Regions from separate parts of the Klebsiella planticola genome, predicted to be linked through region 2. Evidence: predicted binding sites of a transcription regulator. Region 2 holds the regulator's gene; each other region holds the start of a gene.
The links. Region 2 encodes ArgR, which controls arginine synthesis, uptake and breakdown. Its sites were predicted from a motif close to ANTGAATAAAAATACANT; they were not measured.
Positions count from the first base shown of each region.

Region 1: a site for ArgR is predicted at 3,849-3,866, ahead of argC (N-acetyl-gamma-glutamyl-phosphate reductase). Genes of this name have one in related genera too.
Region 3: a site for ArgR is predicted at 3,582-3,599, ahead of argA (amino-acid N-acetyltransferase). Genes of this name have one in related genera too.

Region 1 covers NZ_CP026047.1:1,872,798-1,878,423, reverse strand. The annotation lists gene oxyR (DNA-binding transcriptional regulator OxyR) at 1-194, opposite strand, end outside; gene argH (argininosuccinate lyase) at 472-1,845, opposite strand; gene argB (acetylglutamate kinase) at 1,948-2,724, opposite strand; gene argC (N-acetyl-gamma-glutamyl-phosphate reductase) at 2,731-3,735, opposite strand; gene argE (acetylornithine deacetylase) at 3,914-5,065, shown strand; gene ppc (phosphoenolpyruvate carboxylase) at 5,320-5,626, shown strand, end outside.
Region 2 covers NZ_CP026047.1:1,195,204-1,200,829, forward strand. The annotation lists gene degQ (serine endoprotease DegQ) at 1-338, shown strand, start outside; gene degS (outer membrane-stress sensor serine endopeptidase DegS) at 426-1,484, shown strand; gene mdh (malate dehydrogenase) at 1,538-2,476, opposite strand; gene argR (transcriptional regulator ArgR) at 2,892-3,362, shown strand; gene yhcN (peroxide/acid stress response protein YhcN) at 3,716-3,979, shown strand; gene yhcN-B (DUF1471 family stress response protein YhcN-B) at 4,082-4,348, shown strand; gene MC50_RS05790 (barstar family protein) at 4,398-4,673, opposite strand; gene aaeB (p-hydroxybenzoic acid efflux pump subunit AaeB) at 4,836-5,626, opposite strand, start outside.
Region 3 covers NZ_CP026047.1:704,057-709,682, reverse strand. The annotation lists gene recB (exodeoxyribonuclease V subunit beta) at 1-219, shown strand, start outside; gene recD (exodeoxyribonuclease V subunit alpha) at 216-2,054, shown strand; gene argA (amino-acid N-acetyltransferase) at 2,217-3,548, opposite strand; gene amiC (N-acetylmuramoyl-L-alanine amidase AmiC) at 3,776-5,029, shown strand; gene cobD (threonine-phosphate decarboxylase CobD) at 5,044-5,626, shown strand, end outside.

The DNA.
Region 1 (5,626 bases), 680 kb from region 2:
ACCAGCAACAGTCCGGCCTGGGTAAACAGCACCTTACGGCTGGTGCGCTCCAGCAACATGACCCCAAGTTCATCCTCCAGCTTACGGATTTGTCCGCTAAGCGTGGGTTGGCTGACGTGGCAGGAGTCCGCCGCGCGCCGGAAGTGGCGGTGCTCGGCTAGCGCAACCAGGTATTCAAGATCGCGAATATTCATTATTCATCCTCCGTCGCCATGATAGTTCATGGCGATAGATAGCATAGCAACGAACGATTATCCCTATCAAGTTTTCTGTTCAATAATAAACCCAGAAACGAGGCGAAAGTCAGAAAATCACGACATTGCCTCAGCATATTCCCTGACCAGATAACTAAAGCCAACGTGAACTTTTGCGGACCTTGTGTCCGCTTTTTTTTTGCATAAAAAAGCCCGGACATAGCCCGAGCCTCTTTTCTCACTCATCCCGCTGGAATCATCCAGGGGCGGCGAGGATTTACACCAGACGCTGTTTCGCGTCAGCAATCGCCTGGGCAACCTGCTTCGGCGAAACGCCGCCTTTTGCCGAGCGCTTATCCAGACAAGATTGCAGCGACAGAATCGGATAGACATCGTCGGCAATCACGCCGCTAAACTTCTGCAGGTCGGCCAGCGCCAGATCTTCCAGCGGTTTGCCCTGGGCAATCGCTTCAACAACCGCTTCCCCGACAATATGGTGCGCTTCACGGAACGGCACCCCTTTCGCAACCAGATAATCCGCCAGTTCGGTCGCATTCGCGTAGCCCTGCTGCGCCGCCTCTTCGCAACGCGGACGCTTGACCTGAATGCCATCCAGCACCAGCGCCGCCATATGCAGGCAATCAAGCCAGGTATCGAGCGCGTCGAACAGCCCTTCTTTATCTTCCTGCATATCTTTATTGTAGGCCAGCGGCAGACCTTTCAGAGTCATCATCATCCCGGTCAGGGCGCCCTGAACGCGGCCACATTTTCCGCGGATAAGTTCGAGCGCATCCGGGTTCTTTTTCTGCGGCATCAGCGAGGAACCGGAGGTGACGCGATCGGATAACTCAATAAAACCGGCTTCGCCCGTATTAAAGAAAATCAGATCTTCGGCGAAACGTGACAGGTGAACCATGCCAATCGACGCATCGGAGAGCAGCTCCAGTACGTGGTCACGGTCAGAAACGCTGTCCAGGCTATTGCGGGTCGCCGACGCAAAGCCCAGCCAGTCGGCCAGCTGCTCGCGATCGATATCATAGGCGGTACCCGCCAGCGCACCGCAGCCCAGAGGACTGACGTCCAGACGCTTGAGGGTATCCTGCAGGCGGCTTTCATCGCGCGCCAGCATCTCAACGTAGGCCAGGCACCAGTGGGCGAACGTCACCGGCTGCGCACGCTGCAGGTGGGTATAACCCGGCATAACGGCATCCTGGTTGTTCTGCGCCGTATCCACCAGCGCGCTTTGCAGCTGGCGGTTCGCAGAAAGCAGCTCCGCGACGGTATCTTTACACCACAGCTTCAGGTCGGTTGCGACCTGATCGTTACGGCTACGACCGGTATGCAATTTTTTACCCAGTTGGCCCACTTTGTCGATCAGTTTACCTTCCACCCAACTGTGGATATCTTCCGCATCGCTTGCAAGAATTTGCTGCGGATTTGCCCGCACCTCTTCCAGCAGCACGCTTAATGCCTCTTCCAGCTGCTGCTGCTCAGCGGCACTCAGAACGCCCACCGTCACCAGCGCTTTAGACCAGGCGACAGAGCCAACGATATCCTGCTCCGCCAGACGATAGTCAAAGCGCAAAGAGTCGTTGAACTGCTTGAACCGCTGATCTGCTGCCTGAGTAAAACGCCCGCCCCAAAGTGCCATAACCATTTCCTTAAATTCGTTTAGTTCTGCCGGGTGACGCTTCGCTAACCCGACCTACAGTCTTGTAGGCCCGGCAAACAATACGCCGCCGGGCATGAAATATTAAGCCAGAATACGCGTGCCGATAGGCGTGCCATTAAACAATGCCGGCAGCTGTTCCGCGTGGCGCCAGGAGGCGATATCCACCGGACGGCCCAGCGTCCGCGCCGCATCCAGCGCGGCATTCACCTTGACGATCATGCCATCAGTGATAATGCCTTGTTCGATCAGCTGCTCCGCCTTCGCCGCGGTCATTTCCGCGATGCGCTGGCCTTTACCATCAAGAATACCGCTGACATCGGAAAGCAGAATCAGATCCGCGCCAAGGGTCGCCGCCAGCGCAGTGGCCGCCTGGTCAGCGTTCACGTTCATCAGTTGCCCTTCATCGGTCACGCCGATCGAACTGACCACCGGCAGGTAGCCGCCCGCCAGCAGCGTGTTAATCAGCGCTGGCGATCCCGGCTGCGCCAGGCCAACGTGGCCCAGCTCTTCATCAAGCTGAGTGACCTTCACGCTGTCACCATCGCCAAGGAACAGGCCAACGGACGCAATATGGTGTTTCTTCGCCCATGCCAGCAGCGTCTTATTCGCAGTTCCCGCCAGCGCACCGGTAATAATGTCGATCTGATCCGCAGGCGTCACCCGCAGACCGTTTTTCTTGTTCACCGGCAGGTTGAGTTGCTTCATCAGCTCATCCACCACACAGCCGCCGCCGTGCACAATAACCAGCGGGCGATGATGCGTTTCACGATAATTGACCAGCGCGGTAAACAGACGCTCCAGCGCTTCTTCGCTGTCGAGTAAAACGCCGCCGAGTTTGATAATTAATGGGTTCATCATCACACCTTAAATAAGAGACTGCGTTTCAGCGAAGCCGAAACGAATATTCGCGCACTGGACTGCCTGCGCCGCCGCGCCTTTCAGCAGGTTATCTTCCGCCGCCACCACGATAATATGCTGGTCCTGAACCGCAAAACCGATATCACAGAATGGCAGACCTACGACGTTTTTCAATGCGGGCACGCCTTTATCGTATAAACGTACCAATGGCTTATCGGCATACGCCTGCTGGAACACTCCGGCAACCTGCTCTTTGCTGACGCCTGGCTTCAGGCGGCAGGTAATGGTTTCCAGAATCCCACGTTTAAAGTTGCCGAGATGAGGCGTAAAAATCACCTCTGCGCCAAGATGGGTCGAGATTTCCGGGTGATGGCGATGGTTGAACACACCATACGGCTGCAGGCTGACTTCACAGAAGCTATTGCCGATGGCCGCTTTACGACCCGCACCGCTGACGCCGCTGGTCGCGTTGATCACCGGCCACTGGCTAAGATCCAGCAGGTCCGCATCGATCAGTGGCTTCAGCGACAGCTGAGCCGCCGTCGGATAGCAGCCCGGTACGGCGACCAGATTCGCCTCTTTCAGTTTGTCGACGCTCCACTCTGCCAGGCCATACACCGCCTGCTCAAGCAGGGCCGGATGCTGATGAGTAAAGCCGTAATATTTTTCGTAGAACGCAGCGTCGTTTACGCGGAAGGCGCCGGATAAGTCGAATACCACGCAGCCTGCGGCAAGGAACTGCGGCGCCAGATCGTGGCTCACTTCATGGGCGGTAGCGAGGAAGACGACATCCACCCCGGCGCTAAATTCGCTGATATCTGACATCGGCTGCAGCGGTAAATCCACAATGCCTTTCAGCTGCGGATGCAAATCGGAAATGAATTTCCCTGCATCATTACTTTGCGCGGAGACCGTCAAAGCGGTTATGGTCATATGAGGATGGCGATTTACATAGGTCACTAGCTCTGCGCCGGCATAACCGCTGGCACCCACAATCAGCGTCTTCAACATCGGGGCTCTTCACCTTCTTACGTCATATTTGTCCAGGAAGCATTTCTCTTCCTCACCCTGTTAAGCCGTAAGCACTTTCCCTACACTTTATGGGTTTTCTTACGCTCAACGATAATGTATTTTTATTCACTAATACTGCATGAATATTGATACTATCATGACCCGAGGTGTGTCAACAATGAAAAACAATTTACCACCCTTTATCGAGATTTACCGCGCATTGATCGCCACACCTTCTATCAGCGCAACCGAAGAGGCGCTGGATCAAAGTAATGAGACTTTAATCAATTTACTCGCCGGCTGGTTCCGCGAAATTGGCTTCAATGTCGAAGTGCAGCCGGTGCCGGATACGCGCAACAAATTCAATATGCTGGCCAGCACCGGCCACGGCGCTGGCGGCCTGCTCCTCGCCGGACATACGGATACCGTTCCTTTTGATGACGGCCGCTGGACCCGCGATCCTTTCACCCTCACCGAGCACGAAAACAAGCTGTACGGCCTCGGCACCGCCGACATGAAAGGCTTTTTTGCCTTTATTCTTGATGCCCTGCGCGATGTCGATGTCAGTCAGCTGAAAAAACCGCTCTACATCCTGGCTACCGCCGATGAAGAGACCAGCATGGCCGGCGCCCGTTACTTTGCCGAAACGACCCTGTTGCGCCCGGATTGCGCCATCATCGGTGAACCCACCTCTCTGCAGCCGGTACGCGCGCACAAAGGCCATATGTCCAACGCCATCCGTATCCAGGGGCAGTCCGGCCACTCCAGCGATCCGGCGCGCGGCGTCAACGCCATTGAGCTGATGCACGATGCCATTGGTCGCATCATGCAGCTGCGCGACTCGCTGAAAGAGCGCTATCACTACGATGCCTTCACCGTACCGTATCCGACGCTCAACCTCGGGGCTATCCATGGCGGCGACGCCTCAAACCGCATCTGCGCCTGCTGCGAGCTGCATATGGATATTCGCCCACTTCCGGGCATGACGCTCAACGATCTCAACGGACTGCTGGATGAAGCGCTGGCACCGGTTAGCGAGCGCTGGCCGGGTCGCCTGACCGTCTCCGAGCTGCATCCGCCGATTCCGGGCTACGAATGCCCGCCGGACCACCGGCTGGTTCAGGTTGTTGAAAAGCTCCTCGGCGCACAAACTGAAGTCGTGAACTACTGCACCGAAGCGCCGTTTATCCAGACGCTCTGCCCGACGCTGGTTTTAGGTCCTGGCTCCATTAACCAGGCCCACCAGCCGGATGAATATCTGGAAACCCGCTTTATCAAGCCGACCCGTGAGCTGATTACGCAGGTTGTCCACCATTTCTGCTGGCACTAAAGCCTGCGGATCCCGCCTCTTTTCCTGGGGCGGGACGGTGATTCTGGTCACATTTCCATAAGCAACGCTTATCAAGCGACGTCTGAGTTAAATTTCGCAAATTGCCGCCATTTATTCGTTTGCTGAAGCGATTTCGCAACAATTGACGTGGGGGTTTTTACGTGGCTTTATAAAAGACGGCTGCTTATCCGCCGCTCAACGTTGCAGAGTGCCGGGTATAACAAAATAAAATGAGATGGGGTGTCTGGGGTAACATGAACGAACAATATTCCGCTTTGCGTAGTAATGTCAGTATGCTCGGTAAGGTGCTAGGCGATACCATCAAGGATGCACTGGGAGAGAACATTCTTGATCGTGTCGAAACTATCCGTAAATTGTCCAAGTCTTCTCGCGCCGGCAATGAAGCCAATCGCCAGGAATTGCTCACCACGCTGCAAAACTTGTCCAACGACGAGCTGCTGCCGGTCGCTCGCGCCTTCAGCCAGTTCCTGAACCTGGCGAATACGGCGGAGCAGTACCACAGTATTTCGCCAAACGGCGAAGCGGCCAGCAATCCGGAAG
Region 2 (5,626 bases):
GCCTGCTGCGCGACGGGAAACCGCTGGATGTCGAAGTCACTCTGGATAAGAGCACCTCGTCTACCGCCAGCGCCGATCTCATCATCCCTGCGCTTCAGGGGGCATCGCTGAGCGACGGTCAGATGAAAGACGGCACTAAAGGCGTCGCCGTCGACAATGTCGATAAAGGAAGCCCGGCGGCGCAGGTTGGCCTGCACAAGGACGATATTATTATCGGCCTGAACCGCGAGCGCGTGCGCTCTATTGCCGAACTACGTAAAGTGCTGGAGAGCAAGCCGGCGGTCATCGCTCTGAACGTCATTCGCGGTAACGAAAGCATCTATCTGCTGCTGCGATAACACGCATTTCCGGACATCGCCCGCAGTGCGATGTCCGGATAACTCGTGTTATGCTGCGCATGTCCATCCATCAACGATACCGGTATCATGCCTGGAAAGTTTTTACGTTCTGTACTCATTGGTTTGATCGTCGGAGGCCTGCTTCTGGCCGTAATGCCTTCGCTGCGTCAATGGCATCTGTCGACAACAACCCAGTACGATAGCGCGGACGAGTCGCCCGCCAGCTATAATTCTGCCGTTCGCCGCGCTGCCCCTGCGGTGGTCAACGTCTATAATCGCGCGCTGAACGGTACCAGCCATAATCAGCTGACTCTGGGCTCCGGCGTTATCATGGACCAGCGTGGTTACATTCTGACCAACAAACACGTCATTAATGATGCGGATCAGATTATTGTCGCCCTGCAGGATGGTCGTGTTTTTGAAGCGTTACTGGTTGGCTCTGACACCCTGACTGACCTGGCGGTATTAAAAATTAACGCCAATGCCGGCCTGCCGGTCATCCCTATCAACCCGAAACGAGTGCCGCATATCGGCGATGTCGTCCTTGCGATTGGTAACCCTTACAACCTCGGTCAGACGATTACTCAAGGGATTATCAGCGCTACCGGTCGTATCGGCCTGAACCCTACCGGACGGCAAAATTTCCTGCAAACCGATGCATCAATCAACCACGGCAACTCCGGTGGCGCGCTGGTGAACTCGCTGGGCGAACTGATGGGTATCAACACGCTGTCATTTGATAAAAGTAATGATGGTGAAACGCCGGAAGGGATCGGCTTTGCGATTCCCTTCCAGCTGGCAACCAAGATCATGGATAAGCTGATCCGCGATGGCCGCGTGATCCGCGGTTATATCGGTATCAGCGGCCGCGAGATTGCGCCGCTGCATGCTCAGGGCGGCGGCATCGATCAGCTGCAGGGGATTGTGGTTAATGACGTTGCTCCGGATGGTCCGGCGGCTCAGGCCGGTATCCGCGCCAACGACGTGATCATTTCGGTGAATGACAAACCGGCGGTTTCCGCCCTCGAAACCATGGACCAGGTCGCGGAAATCCGCCCAGGCTCCGAAATTCCGGTGGTTATCATGCGCGATGACAAAAAAATCACTCTGCATATCGCCGTTCAGGAATATCCGGCGACCAACTGACCGACATAAAAAAACCGGAGCCGCGGCTCCGGTTTTTTTATCGCATCGCCATTTTATTTATTGACGAAATCTTCGCCCAGGGCGATATCTTTCTTCAGCGTATCGAGCATGCCTTCCAGCGCCTGTTGCTCAAAGGCGCTCAGCTTACCGAACGACTGACGCTCTTCGATGCCGTTTTTGCCCAGCAGTAACGGCTGTGAGAAGAAACGCGCGTACTGGCCATCGCCTTCAACATAAGCGCATTCGACCACGCCTTTCTCGCCCTGCATCGCACGCACTAAGGAAAGACCAAAGCGGGCGGCCGCTTGCCCCATAGAAAGCGTGGCAGAACCACCACCGGCTTTGGCTTCAACGACTTCGGTGCCGGCGTTCTGGATGCGTTTAGTCAGATCGGCAACTTCTTGCTCACTGAAGCTCACGCCAGCAATCTGCGACAATAACGGCAGGATGGTCACGCCGGAGTGGCCGCCAATAACCGGCACTTCAACGTCGGATGCGGATTTACCTTTCAGCTCAGCCACAAAGGTATTTGAACGGATGATGTCCAGCGTGGTAACGCCAAACAGTTTGTTCTTATCGTACACGCCCGCTTTTTTCAGCACTTCTGCCGCAATAGCCACCGTCGTGTTCACCGGGTTAGTAATGATACCGATGCAGGCTTGCGGGCAGGTTTTCGCTATCTGCTGTACCAGGTTCTTCACGATACCAGCGTTAACGTTAAATAAATCGGAGCGATCCATGCCTGGCTTACGGGCTACGCCAGCGGAAATCAGCACCACATCAGCCCCAACAAGCGCCGGAGTTGCGTCTTCACCGGAGAAACCTTTGATTTTTACATCGGTAGGGATATGGCTAAGATCAACCGCCACGCCCGGCGTGACCGGAGCAATGTCGTACAACGAGAGTTCTGAACCTGAAGGCAGTTGGGTCTTAAGTAGTAGGGCAAGCGCCTGGCCGATTCCACCAGCGGCGCCGAGGACTGCAACTTTCATCCTAAACTCCTTATTATGGTTAATATAGTCTTTCGTTACTCCGTCGCCTGGACCTTAATTCACAAGATGAACAATTACAATAAGTATGGTTGAAGAATGCGTTCTGGTGCGCAGCGATGCATCCGCTTCGCATTTTCATCCCTGAGACTGACCATCCAGCAAAACGTAGTACCGGATCGACTGTTGGTTACAATACACCCAGCTCACTCGGCAAAACAACATCATTCTCATAACATTTAGTTTACTTTTACAGCGATTTACGCGCTGTGATGAAGGCATGTTCCTTAGCAGGGTTATTTGCTAAAATATGCCCCCTTCATAACATTATTTACTTTATCCCCCTGCGGATTATTTGCATAAAAATTCATTACTATGCATAATGATGTTGTTTTTACCACCATAATTTGGGTGACTTATGCGAAGTTCGGCAAAACAAGAAGAACTGGTTAAAGCGTTTAAACTGCTGCTTAAAGAAGAAAAGTTCAGCTCTCAAGGTGAAATCGTCCAGGCGCTGCAGGAAGAAGGTTTCGATAATATCAACCAATCGAAAGTCTCCCGCATGTTGACAAAATTTGGCGCGGTTCGTACCCGTAACGCCAAAATGGAGATGGTCTATTGCCTGCCTGCCGAGCTTGGCGTTCCGACGACCTCCAGCCCGCTGAAAAACCTCGTGTTGGATATCGACTATAACGATGCCGTCGTGGTTATCCATACCAGCCCGGGCGCAGCGCAGCTGATTGCTCGCCTGCTGGACTCTCTCGGCAAAGCGGAAGGGATTCTCGGCAGCATTGCCGGGGATGACACCATCTTTACGACCCCGGCCAGAGGCTTCACCGTCAAAGATCTGTACGACGCCATTCTCGTTCTGTTTGAACAGGAACTCTGAGAGCCTCCCCTCTGGTCCCCACCAGAGGGTCTTTTCAAAAATATTGCATTTCTTTAACATTTAGTGTGGTTTTCGGCCTCTATACATACTTTTACCGAATGAACTCGCCGGAAGCGCACAAAATATCAAAACATCCTATCTATATGATTTTAATCGCTATATCAGACCTGAATGGCGAGTAAATGACATTTCTAATTCTTATATGTTATAAAAACGACAATTCTTTGTAATTATTTACTCATACAACCATTAGCAGGGTATTAATATTTTTGGTGATTAGTGTATACTTGATTTTGTGATGAGGGTCACGAAACGAAGAGCCCTCAATAATAAGATTCGACGAGGTGAACATCATGAAAATCAAAACAACTGTCGCTGCACTAAGCATCCTGTCTGTTCTGTCATTTGGCGCTTTCGCCGCTGACTCTATCAACAGCGATCAGGCACAAGGCCGTCAGTCAATCGGTACCATTTCCGTCGGCGCGGTGAGTTCTTCCCCGATGGATATGCATGAAATGCTGAACAAAAAAGCTCAGGAAGAAGGTGCATCTTCTTATCGCATCATCGAAGCCCGTACCGGTGACCACTGGCACGCTACGGCAGAGCTTTATAAATAAGACGTAACGATTGTCGGTTACGAACTCAATACGAATAATTTCCAGCGGCCCAGGCCCATATAAAGCCTCCCGCCGCTGCAACAAATGGTTGGAGTAAAGATTATGAAACGTTCAATGATCATCGCATCCCTGGGCCTGGCTTCCGTTCTCTCCTTCGGCGCGAGTGCCGCCGTACATCAGGTCAACGCGGAACAAGCTCAAAACCTGCAGTCGATGGGCACCATCTCTGTTTCTCAGGTAGGCAGCGCCCCGATGGATATGCGCCATGAACTGGCGGCTAAAGCCGAAAAAGAAGGCGCCAGCAGCTACCGTATTATTGAAGCCCGTACCGGCGATAGCTGGCACGCTACAGCTGAGTTGTACAAATAAACCCTCGTCGTCTTGTCCGACGACTTGCCCCCGCCCGTCGGGGGCTTTTTTATGCCTGCCTGGCGTTAAACCGTAGCTCCCCTTCCAGCTCTTCTTCCGCTTCATCAAACAGCAATATCAAGGCGCCAAAGCGCCGACGCTGCTTATCGCTTAAGTGAATAAACTCAATCTCCAGCGGCAGCGGCAGCAGACCGCCGGTTACGGCTTCCCACAGTGAGTCCAGATTGTTCACCTGCTCGCGGTTGAGCGAGAAGCTCTGTGAAAACTCACGATAGAAATCCTGCTGATCGGCTATATCATCAAAATCAAATGTATAGATAGTCATCGCCCACACCCTGTCAACATCGCGCTATTGCCACCCGCCAATACTGCCCATACTTGCACGCGCCGGGGTTTCTTTCCCTGCTTCCCTGAACGAAACGCGAATATCCCCGACGATTAAGTATAGTGATAAAAAAACCGACGCTTCAGCGTCGGTTTCAGGGAGTTAGTGATTGGTGAAGGCGTACTGGTATTTTCGCAACATCTCCACCAGCCGCCGGACCGGTTCGGTCACCTGCGGCGATGCCTCCCAGGCCTGCAGTTTTTCCTGATAAACGTCCAGCTCTTCAAGCAGACGGGCGAAATAGCGACGCCGCTTATCATCGTTGCTGGCGGATATCATATGGTCCGCGGTGCGTCGCAGCTGGCGATGGAATGCAGAGAGATCTTCGTTGACCGGTACCGGAGCGTCCCGCAAACGTTGATGGGCAATAATCAGCGTCAATGCGAGGCGGAAACGGGCAATGTCATCGGGAAACTTATTCAACAGTAAGAACAGCTGCTGATAAAGCGCGGGAAGATGGTTCTCTTTGCGACGGGCGGTGTTGGTGGTCAGCGATGAGACCGCCGCCGAAACAAACTGATTCAGCAGCACGCGCCCGGTACGCTCCCGAGAGTTATCCCGCACCAGCAGAATCACCATCAGCGCCAGGAAACAGCCGACGATTTGTCCCAGCGCACTATCGAGAAACTGGCTGAACTGAAACTGCATTGGGTTGTCCAGCACCAGGATATTGATGGTGCCTGCCAACGCCCCCATCGATCCCAGCCGGCGCTTCTGGACTTCAATCCCAATGAAGAATGCCATCACCGCCAGGCTGATGCACAGCAACAGCATGCTTTGCTGCGTCGCGGGCATAATCACGAGGAAAAACAGCGCCCCCAGCGGCAGGGCTACCAGCATCCCGTAGAGGAAATCGAGCGCCACCATCCGCGGGTTCGGTAGGCGCATCGCCA
Region 3 (5,626 bases), 490 kb from region 2:
CAGTACCAGCTCTATAGTCTGGCGCTGCACCGCTACCTGCGTCACCGCATTGCGGACTACGACTACGAACGCCATTTTGGCGGCGTGATTTATCTCTTTTTACGCGGCATGGACGGGCAGAGCGGCGAGCAGGGCATTTTCACTACCCGTCCCGTGCAGCCGCTGATTGACGGTCTCGATGCGCTGTTTGCCGGAGACGTCCTGGAGGTTCTGTCATGACGATGGATGAACTGCTGCTGGAAGCGGCCAGTCAGCGCCTGCTGCGCCCGTTAGATGTCCAGTTTGCCCTGATGGTGGCGCAAGAGGCGCATCCGGCGGTGAAGCTGGCGGCGGCGGTGCTCAGCCGTGATGCTGGCGAGGGGCACGTTTGTCTGCCGATATCGCGTCTGCGGACGGACGAGTTTCTGAGCGGTAAAACCAATGAACTGCGTGAACAGCTGCTGGCCCAGGCGGGCGTACCCGATGACTGGTCTGCGCTTTTGCTTGCTTCGGAAGCCGTCAGCGACGGCGAACGTCCGACGCCGATCGTCCTGTGCGGCGACCGACTCTATCTCAACCGGATGTGGCGTAATGAACTGACCGTTGCCCGCTTCTTCAACGAAGCTAACCAGGTTGTGGACGTTGATGAGGCCCTGCTGGCGCAAACGCTGGACGCTCTTTTCCCCGCCAGCGATGAGATCGACTGGCAAAAGGTTGCCGCCGCAGTGGCGTTGACCCGTCGTATTTCGGTGATTTCCGGCGGTCCCGGCACCGGGAAAACCACCACCGTCGCCAGGCTGCTGGCGGCGTTGATTCAGACAACCCGGCAACCGCGCTGCCGCATCCGACTGGCGGCGCCGACCGGGAAAGCGGCGGCGCGATTGACGGAATCGTTGGGCGAGGCGCTGCGTCGCCTGCCGCTAACCGATGAGCAGAAGGCGCTGTTACCTACCGAAGCCAGTACGCTGCATCGTCTGCTGGGCGCTCAGCCCGGTAGCCAACGGATGCGCTACCACGCCGGCAATCCGCTGCATCTCGATGTGCTGGTGGTGGATGAAGCTTCAATGATTGACCTGCCGATGATGGCGCGGCTGATTGATGCCCTGCCGGAACACGGGCGGGTTATTTTCCTCGGCGACCGCGATCAGCTGGCGTCGGTGGAGGCCGGAGCGGTACTCGGGGATATTTGTGCCTGGGTCAATGCCGGCTATACCGCCGGACGAGCTGCGCAGCTGGAGAGGTTGACCGGCCACCCGGTACCGGCGGGCGAAAGTGATGTTGCCGGCGCGCTGCGCGACAGCCTGTGCCTGCTGCAAAAAAGCTATCGTTTTGGCAGTCATTCCGGCATCGGTAGCCTGGCTCGCGCCGTGAACAACGGCGATCGCCACGGCGTCAGAGCGACGTTGCGCCAGGCCTTCGAGGATATTGTGCTGCATCCGCTGAGTACGACTGAAGAATATGAAGCCATGCTAGAGCAGTCGCAGGCGGGGTACGGTCGCTATTTGCAGCTACTGCGCGAGCGGGCCGAGCCGGAGGCCCTGATCGCCGCCTTTGGTGAATTTCAGCTACTGTGCGCCCTGCGCGACGGCCCATACGGCGTCAGCGGGGTGAATGAACAGCTGGAGCAGATGCTTAACCGTCGGCGGGCGATAACGCTGCCGAGGCATTCCCGCTGGTATGAAGGGCGTCCGGTGATGATTTCGCGCAACGACAGCGCGCTGGGGCTGTTTAACGGCGATATCGGTATTGCACTGGAGCGAGGAGAGGGGCTGCGCGTCTGGTTCCCGATGCCGGATGGCAGCATTAAATCGGTGCAGCCGAGTCGTTTGCCGGAGCACGACACCGCCTGGGCGATGACGGTGCATAAATCGCAGGGGTCAGAGTTTGACCATGCGGCGTTGATTCTGCCCGCCAAAATCGTACCGCTGGTCACCCGCGAGCTGGTCTATACCGCGATCACGCGGGCAAAACAGCGGCTATCGATTTATGCCGATGAACAGGTGCTAACCCAGTCCATTGTCGCCCGTACCGAGCGGCGCAGCGGGCTGGCGGACATCTTCGCCAGCGGCGCGTAATCTCAACCTTCCTCTGCCCGCCGGGGATTGCTGACTCAAGCGTCAGCGTTTTCCCCGGCTGGCGCTGTGCTTAGCCGGGCTACATGTGGGATGCGCTGACTCAGAGGGGCAGAGGAGGGGCGCCCGGATAAGGCGTTTACGCCGTTATCCGGGGCGGTGACATCAGCCGAGGTCGGCCATCATCACTTTGGAACGACGTTGGTAGTTGTACATCTCTTTCTTACTTTCCGGCAGCAGATCGATATCGACCGGCGTAAAGCCGCGCTCCTGGAACCAGTGAATACTGCGGGTGGTCAGGACAAACAATTTGCTCAATCCCATCTGCTTCGCCTGGGTGGCGATGCGGTTCAGCAGCACTTCACCGCGCGATGAGCTGCGATAGTCCGGATGCACCGCGACGCAGGCCATTTCGCCGATTTTCTCTTCCGGGAACGGATAGAGCGCGGCGCAGGCAATCGTGGTGTTATCGCGCTGAATAATCGTGAATTTATCGATTTCCATCTCCAGCTGTTCGCGGGAGCGGCGCACCAGAATGCCCTGTTGCTCCAGTGGGCTAATCAGCTCAAGAATACCGCCGATATCGTTAATGGTGGCGCGGCGAATCTGCTCGGCGCTTTCCATGACGATCTGGGTGCCGATACCGTCGCGAGAGAACAGCTCCTGCAGCAGCGCCCCGTCTTCCTGATAGCTGATCAGGTGGCAACGACGCACGCCGCTGCGGCAGGCCTTGACGGCACCGCGCAGAAAACGCACCGTGCCGGAGTTGTAATCCTCTTCCGCCTCCAGCTCTTCCACGCGCGCCTGAGCTTCGTTGGGGAACAGTTCGGAAACAATCACCCCATCCTGGTTGTAAACCCCTTGCGAAGAGCAGAAGCCGATCATCTTTTCCGCCTTCAGCTTCACGGCCAGCTGGGTGGCAATCTCTTCCGAGGTCAGATTGAAGCTTTCGCCGGTGACGGAAACGGCAACCGGACCCATCAGCACGATAGCGCCGTTATCCAGCTGGCGATGGATCGCCTCTTCATCGATACGGCGGATGCGTCCGCTATGGCAATAATCCACGCCGTCGTCGACGCCCAGCGGCTGAGCGATAATAAAGTTGCCGCTCACCACGTTGATATGGGCGCCCTGCAGCGGGGTGTTATTCAGGCTCATTGACAGACGCGCGGTAATTTCCAGCTGCAGCATGCCCGCAGCCTGTTTCACCAGCTCGAGGGTTTTGGCGTCGGTGACGCGGGTCTGTTTATGGTAAACCGGTTCGTGGTGATGCTCTGCCAGATTGGCATCAATCTGCGGGCGCGCGCCATAGACCACCACCAGGCGGATGCCCAGGCTATGTAAAAGGCCAATGTCATTGACAATACTGGAGAAATTCTCATGCTCGATTGCTTCGCCGCCGAGCATGATGACAAACGTTTTTCCCCGATGAGCGTTAATATAGGGGACAGAATGGCGGAATCCTTCTACCAGTTCGGTGCGACGCTCCTTCACCATGACTCAACCCTCAATGCATGATTATTCGTAATTAGTGTATTTTTATTCTGTTTCGTGGTTAAACGCAAGTCTAAATTTGCGACGAAACTGATAAAAATCTGTGATCAAATGCGCGCTGCCTAAGATTGTTTACCCTTTTATTGATGACAGGTTATGCAGCTTTCGTTAAAGTTTCCGGTCAATCTGTCTGTTTTGAGTACCAATACGTTTTATTGCTTGGGAGTGGCATGCCGGGATACAAGTCAGGATTAAGCCGTCGTCGTTTTTTACAGGGGGCGGGCGCAATGTGGTTAATGAGCGTCAGCCCGCTGGGTTTAGCGGCCGCCGCGCAGGTCGTCGCCGTACGCGTCTGGCCGTCGTCAACCTATACGCGCGTTACGGTAGAATCCAGTCATGTGCTGAAATATCGGCAGTTTGCGTTGAGCAATCCGGAACGGCTGGTGGTCGATCTGGAAGGCGTCAATCTTAACTCCGTGCTAAAAGGCATGGGGGCGAGTATTCGCGATGATGACCCTTATATTAAGTCCGCGCGCGTCGGCCAGTTTGATCCGCAAACCGTGCGCATGGTCTTTGAACTCAAGCAGAACATCAAACCGCAGCTCTTTGCCCTGGCGCCGGTGGCCGGCTTTAAGGAACGTCTGGTGATGGATCTCTATCCTTCGACCGCCACCGATGTTCAGGATCCGCTGCTGGCGTTACTGGAAGATTACAACAAGGGCGATCTCGAACGTCAGGTCCCTCCTGCAGAAAGCGGGCCGAAGCCGGGTAAAGCCGGGCGCGACCGACCTATTGTGATCATGCTCGATCCGGGCCACGGCGGTGAAGACTCCGGCGCGATCGGCAAATACCATACCCGTGAGAAAGATGTGGTGCTGCAGATTGCCCGGCGGCTACGGGCGCTCATCGAAAAAGAGGGCAACATGCGGGCCTACATGACCCGCAATGAAGATGTCTTCATTCCGCTGAAGGTTCGCGTGGCCAAAGCGCAAAAGCAGCGCGCCGATCTGTTCGTGTCGATTCACGCCGATGCCTTCACCAGCCGACAGCCGCGAGGCTCATCGGTATTTGCCCTGTCGACCAAAGGCGCCACCAGTACCGCCGCAAAATTCCTCGCGCAGACCCAGAACGCCTCTGACCTGATCGGGGGCGTCAGCAAGAGCGGCGATCGCTATGTCGACCATACGATGTTCGATATGGTGCAGTCGCTGACCATCGCCGACAGCCTGAAGTTTGGTAAAGCGGTGCTGCAAAAAATGGGCAGAATCAATAATCTGCATAAAAATCAGGTGGAGCAGGCGGGCTTTGCGGTGCTGAAGGCGCCGGATATTCCGTCGATCCTGGTGGAGACGGCGTTTATCAGTAACGTAGAAGAAGAGCGTAAGCTGAAAACGGCGACCTTCCAGCAGCAGGTGGCTGAGTCGATTCTGGCGGGGATTAAAGCCTACTTCGCCGATGGCGCCACGCTGGCAAGGCGCGGATAATACGGGAGCGGGAGATGGCGCTACTGAAGAGCGCGCACGGCGGTAATACCCGGGAAGCCGCTGCGCTGCTGGGCATTGAGGCGCACCAGCTTCGGGATTTCAGCGCCAATATTAATCCTCTTGGCATGCCGGAAAGCGTCAGACGCGCGCTTATCGATAATCTGGCCCTGGCGGAGCGCTACCCTGACGTTGAATACCCGCAGTTGCACCTTGCGCTGGCGGAACACCACCGTATTTCCGCATCGTGGATCCTGGCAGGCAATGGCGAAACCGAATCCATTTTTACGCTCGTTCACGGGCTAAAGCCGCGCACGGCGATGGTGGTGAAACCCGGTTTTGCAGAATATCGCCGCGCGCTGCAGACGGTCGATTGCACTATCCTCGAGTTCGCGCTGCGTGAAGAGGATGGCTGGCAGTTGACCGACGCGATTCTCGAGGCGCTGACGCCAGAGCTGGACTGTTTGTTCCTCTGTACGCCCAATAATCCGACCGGCCTGCTGCCGGAGCGCCCGCTGCTTGAGGCGATTGCCGCCCGCTGCCGGGACGCCGGTATCGCGCTGATTCTTGATGAAGCGTTTATCGATTTCATTCCTGACC